Regions from separate parts of the Lacrimispora indolis DSM 755 genome, predicted to be linked through region 2. Evidence: riboswitches for the same ligand, from Rfam matches in the RefSeq annotation. Region 2 holds a riboswitch; the other holds the start of a gene.

Region 1 (3,135 bases), 2.5 Mb from region 2:
TTTAAGGGCTGCCCCTTGTGGTGCAAATGGTGTTCCAATCCGGAACTCAGGCGCCCCATACCCAGATCCTCTGGAACCGTGAGAAATGCCTTCACAGCGGGCTGTGTGAAACGGTAAAAAAAAACCTGCATCTGCCCTAAAGGCAGGTGCAGGGATCTCATAACCCTTCCTGTTTGCGTGCAGCAGCTCTGCTACACCTCTATCACTTCCACGGCAATCTGATACCGTTCCATAATCTCTTTTGCACTGTCCGGAATCCCATTGTCCGTATATACCATATTGATATTCTCAAACCGGGACTGCAAAACGACACCCTGCTGCTCAAATTTGCTGGAATCCGTGAGGATGATGGAATGCTTGGCCGACTCCGCCATGTTCTTCATGGACTCTGCCCGCATCATGTCCCCGCAGGTAAATCCCGCCTGTGGAATAAACCCGTCGGTTCCCATAAACAGCTTATCTACAAAAAACTCTCTGGCGCATTTTCTCACCATAGGGCCTACCATGACCTGAGATTCCGTCTGATAGTCTCCGCCCAACAGAATGATCTTTCCTATGGCAGACTCCCGGATATGGTTGGCAATAAATGCGGAGTTTGTAATGATGGTAACATCCTTTTTCTCATTTGCCAGCTGCTCTGCCAGCAAGGCACAGCTGGAACCGGATTCTATCATAACGGTTTCACCGTTGGCTACGATCTTTGCCGCAGCCTTGGCGATCTTAAGCTTGGTATCATACCGCACTGACAGACGGTTGGTGATGTCATCCGTATTCCGGACTGCCGCATACCCGTGTTCCCTGGTCAGAAGCCCTCTCTCCTCCAGCACATCCAGATCCTTACGGATGGTTACCTGGGACACATCCAGCAGCTCCGACAAACTGGTCACTTCCACTCTTTTTTGTTCATTCACAATCTGCAAAATCTTCGTCTGCCGATCTGTCATAAGATCTCCTCCGTTCTGTTCCAGCCAAGCGGATATTCCCAATGACCAAGGGTCAGCCCCTCCGCTTGGCCGCCTGATTCGGTTGAATTTTCGTTTGTAGTTCAATTATAACATTATCCATTTTCATATGCAATAGAATTATAGGGTGTACTGTTTTCTTTTCTATTGACAACACCCTAACTTTGCTGTATAATGGCAAAATGAAAATTAAATAGTATCTTCAGGGCAGGGTGCAAATCCCTACCGGTGGTAAAGCCCACGAGCCGTAAGGCATGATTCGGTGTGATTCCGAAGCCGACAGTACAGTCTGGATGAAAGAAGATAAAAGCGCACAAATGTGTGTATCGTATATTCGCTCTGAAATGATTTTATCGTTTCAGAGCTTTTTATTTTCAGATACATACCTTCAGATATATTTAAATATTTTGACGCTGGTAAATGCCTTGAACGATCTATGGTTCAAGGCATTTTACTTTTTCAGGAGGTGCGTGATTGAAAGATAAAGATTATATGCAAAAAGCATTGGAGCTTGCAGAAAAGGGTTGTGGATGGGTAAATCCCAATCCAATGGTCGGAGCGGTTATCGTAAAAGACCATATCATCATTGGTACGGGTTATCATCATCAGTACGGTAAGCTTCATGCAGAACGGGATGCCCTTCAAAACTGCACAGATTTACCCAATGGCGCAACGCTGTATGTAACATTGGAACCGTGCTGTCATTTTGGAAAAACACCGCCATGCACGGAAGCAATTATTTCAAGCGGAATCCGGCGCGTAGTAATCGGCTCATCTGACCCCAACCCTTTGGTGGCCGGAAAAGGAATTGAAATGTTGCATCAGCATGGAATTGAGGTTGTGGAAGGAGTGCTGACCGAGGAGTGCAATAAACTCAATGAAGTATTCTTCCATTTCATTCAGAACAAAACTCCTTATGTTGTAATGAAATACGCCATGACAATGGATGGAAAAATCGCCACCCGCTCTGGAAAATCCAAATGGATCACAGGGGAAACCGCCCGTGAGCGTGTCCACAAAGACAGACATCGGTATTCTGGGATCATGGCAGGGGTAGGCACGATTATCATTGATGACCCCTTGCTGACATGCCGGTTGCCTGACTTAAAAAGTCCTGTCCGCATTATTTGTGACACAGAACTAAAAACGCCGTTACAGGCAAAGGTAGTGAAAACCGCAAAACAGCATAAAACAGTCATTGCAACCTGCTGCACAGACAGCATCAGGATACAGACATACAAAGAGGCAGGATGTGAAGTTCTTCTCCTGCCGTCAAAGGATGGTCATGTGGATTTAAAGGAGCTGATGATTGCTTTAGGAAAAAAGGGAATGGACAGCATTTTATTAGAAGGAGGTCAAACGTTAAATTGGTCTGCACTGAACAGTGGTATTGTTAACAAAATGCAGGTTTATCTTGCGCCCAAATTATTTGGAGGTATCAATGCCAAATCTCCCATCGGCGGCACAGGCATTGAAGCACCAGATGAAGCTTATCAGCTGCTGCCTCCATCAGTCACTAAATTAGGCGGGGACATTCTTTTGGAAAGTGAGGTGATAGAGTGTTTACAGGGATCATTGAAGAAACCGGAACAGTCCGCAATATAAAAAAAGGGGCGAATTCTGCGGTCTTAACCATTGGGGCGGCCTCTGTGTTAAAGGACATGAAACTGGGTGACAGCATTGCTGTAAACGGAATTTGCTTAACGGTTACGTCTTATACAAGCACCGGATTTACAGCAGATGTCATGCATGAAACAATCCAGCGTTCTTCCCTTAACAGCCTTCATTCCGGCGCCATGGTCAATCTGGAACGGGCCATGCCGGCTGATGGGCGTTTTGGAGGCCATATTGTCACCGGACATATTGACGGAACAGGCGTTATTCGCTGGATAAAAAGGGATGACAATGCAGTTTGGTATAACATCCGGGCAACACCGGAGATTTTACGTTACATCGTAGAAAAAGGTTCCATTGCGGTTGACGGCATTAGTCTGACAGTTGCTAAAGTCTCTGACGTTGATTTCAGCATATCTGTTATCCCACATACCGCAAATCATACCACACTAGCTGGAAAGCGGGTTGGAGATACAGTCAATTTAGAAAATGACTGTGTTGGAAAATATATTGAAAAGTTTCTGGGTAAACCGGCGCAACCAACGAAACTGTCAAAAGG
Region 2 (3,135 bases):
GAAGAATTTCATGGTACATCGGCTATAACATCCTATAGAATGCTGTAGCCGATGAAAATTTATTGGATTGGAGAAAAGATGGGACTATTAAATAATCTTATTAAAAAAACGAGGGAAATTCCGGCACAGGAAATAATAACTGCTTATGCGGAAGGAGAACTGATATCCATTAAAGATGTAAAGGATCCAACCTTTGCGGAAGAAATATTAGGAAGAGGTGTTGCAATTAAACCTTCTAAGGGGGAATTATATGCACCGGTAGACGGTACTGTTGCCATGTTGTTTGATACCTTGCATGCCATAGCTCTGACAACTGAAATGGGCCAGGAAATTCTGCTTCATATTGGTATTGATACAGTGGAATTAAAGGGAAAATACTTTTCTGCAAATGTAAAAGTGGGGCAGAAAGTAAAAGCAGGAGAATTAATGATCCGCTTTGAAATTGAAAAAATACAGGAATCAGGATTTGATACGGTAATTCCAATGATCGTAACTAATCAGGATGAATTCAGCAGCTTTCAGTTAGCGGATCCCCATACTGTAAATATTGGCGAGAAAGTTATGGCAGTATCCAAATAAAAAGTGATATTTAACCTCGGTGAAGCGGGGCCCGCTGTGAGCAAGCAGCGAAGCGGATTGCAAATATCCGATTGATCATCATCAAGTGACAAAGGATCAGACCGTCAGGAAAATATTATAATATTATAAATCAAAAATGCGGATTCCGTAGAATCCGCAAATATGGCAGCTTTAGTTATGCGCAGTCCAATCATTAGTCTTTGCTTACATAATTCCCTTCATAACCAGGACAGCCATAATACATGTTATTAAGATGACTGCTGCAGTAAGGGTAATTTCAAAACTGAAAATCCTCTTTTTGGGAGCGTCGGCAGAAGCTGTTGAATCGGGAATCATAAGATTGGATCTTCTCAGGGTGGTCACCAAAGGCTTATAGATGAGAAGAGTCAGGGCTGTATTGATTCCTCCCTTTAACAGGTTAAAGGGAATAAATGCCGGGAGAAGGAGTTTGACTACAGCTTCCCGCGGATATCCCATGTAAATCGGGGTGATGAGGTAGTTCCACAAAACCATGACCAGGGTCATGAGAAGAGTGCCTAACACCATGCCAAAGAAAGCTCCCCACATGGAATGGCGCTTCTTATAGAGATAAGCTGCCGGACAAACAAATGCCACTGTTGATAGAATGTTCATGATCAGCCCGATGATACCGGTGCTGCTGATGGTGAACATCTCTACAAAAGACACAATGACAGAGATCAGTGCCGCGGACATTGGGCCGAATAGGAAGCCTCCGGTCAGGATGATAATATCCTTGGGTTCATACTCAAGGAAAGGCAGTATTGGAATTAAGGGAATCCGGATTGCCACAACTGCTACAAAGGCCAGCGCACAAAGCATGGCCATGAGGGTGAGTTTGCTTGTTTTCTTTGTCATATTCATGGTTAAATCCTCCTGAAAATAAGTAACACCTGAAAGTATGCCTTTCAGGTGTTAAAAATAGACAGGTGTATTATCACTATTTAACACATCTTCTTTCATCCAGACTATACTGTCGGTATTGGAATCACACCAATTCTGCGCAATTTGCGCTCGCGGACTTTACCGCCGGTCGGGAATTACACCCTGCCCTGAAGACAACTATATTCAAATGTTCTTGAATTATTATAACATTTTAAAAAATAAATGCAATATGTTGTTGCAATTTTTTTAATGCTTTGCTATAATAGCGGACATGGGGGTATAGCTCAGCTGGGAGAGCGCTTGAATGGCATTCAAGAGGTCATGGGTTCGAATCCCACTATCTCCACTTAAACAATAAGCCGCAGGCATGAATGCTTGGGGCTTAAATTATAACTTACAGGGACGGGACACTTGATAAATCAAGGGCAAAAAAGGTACATTCTCAGTTTTGAAAATGTGCCTTTTTTGCCTTTTTCTATGGATGATATGAGAAGGCTCATTGAAAAAGTTATTGTACATGAGAACAGCACTTTCACGGTGGAATTCAAGAGCAGAACTACAGTTGAAATATAACACAGAATAGTATGGGCTTTGTGGCTCCTGCTATTTATTTGCTTTTAAAAATTTTCAATAACGATTAAATGAAAACCAGTTGACGAAGATGTGATGGAAGTATATAATAAGGATAACGAACAAATGTTCTGGATTCTCACCTTAGTGCAAGGGGATGTGCCTTGGTTTAATATAATACTATAAAATAAGTTGATGGATATGGTAATATTTTACTATTTTATCTATTAATTTGAATATATTATGATATAATTGGTAGTATTAACTGTGGCAGTTTACAGAACGGGTGATACTATGAAAAAAGTTGAAATTATCAAAGATAATATAAATACCGAAGCTATCTCAAATCTTAAGGGAATTGGGTTGCAAAAGCTACGTGCAGTTGAACGATTATTGTGTGCACTTCAAGAAAAGCGAAGTAGCGTATTTTGTACAATAGAATATGTTGATGATGTTTTTGAATATGATATGAGTAATGGTACAAATGAAATCAGATCGGAACAGAATAAGAATTACTCATCTGATTTTTCTATTAATAGTATAGAAATTAAAAACTCAATTAGAATATTTATCGATACATGGCGTAGAATTGATGAAGATGAAAATATTATATTTGTGTTTTATTCTAATGCTGGAACCAAAAAAGAGAGAAAAGTGGGGCAACTTGCTAAGTTTGATGAGTTACCAGAAAAGGGGCTCTTAGATTTGCTGAAAGAACAACAATTTGATGTAGCTCTGTCATATGTTATTCCAGTCATCAAAGAATATTATGTTGAGCAGCATAAGTCAAACTCAAATAGCAATGAAAGCGAGTCAGAACGTAATTATTATAAAGTGTATATTGATAGTTTGACCTTTGATCAATGGAAAGCTTTTTTCAAACTGATTGAATGGAGATTTGATGAGAAAAATGAACGAGAAGTTCGAGAATGTATTGATAAAACAGTCGGGGAATTATGTATTCAATATAATGTGGATTCAAAATATCAAAGTGCAATAACCGCTCGACTTTATGATTTGGTAGAATCGCAAGCTATGGAGGATAGTTTCTTAAAAAGGATGGTACATGTTGCTCAGATAGAA

What was found. A riboswitch is a leader RNA that binds a small molecule or an ion and turns the genes downstream of it on or off. The one in region 2 is predicted to bind FMN.
Region 1: linked by a shared signal. The riboswitch ahead of ribD (bifunctional diaminohydroxyphosphoribosylaminopyrimidine deaminase/5-amino-6-(5-phosphoribosylamino)uracil reductase RibD) and the one ahead of K401_RS0129790 (ECF transporter S component) in region 2 are both predicted to bind FMN.

Annotation. Positions count from the first base shown of each region.
Region 1 is NZ_AZUI01000001.1:3,659,857-3,662,991, reverse strand. Features, by position in the region: partial or broken gene K401_RS33865 (glycyl-radical enzyme activating protein) at 1-110, shown strand, start outside; gene K401_RS0117545 (DeoR/GlpR family DNA-binding transcription regulator) at 192-944, opposite strand; FMN riboswitch at 1,157-1,271, shown strand; gene ribD (bifunctional diaminohydroxyphosphoribosylaminopyrimidine deaminase/5-amino-6-(5-phosphoribosylamino)uracil reductase RibD) at 1,437-2,567, shown strand; gene ribE (riboflavin synthase) at 2,522-3,135, shown strand, end outside.
Region 2 is NZ_AZUI01000001.1:6,145,216-6,148,350, reverse strand. Features, by position in the region: gene K401_RS0129795 (PTS sugar transporter subunit IIA) at 79-579, shown strand; gene K401_RS0129790 (ECF transporter S component) at 784-1,461, opposite strand; FMN riboswitch at 1,545-1,661, opposite strand; tRNA gene K401_RS0129785 (tRNA-Ala) at 1,756-1,828, shown strand; gene K401_RS0129780 (hypothetical protein) at 2,347-3,135, shown strand, end outside.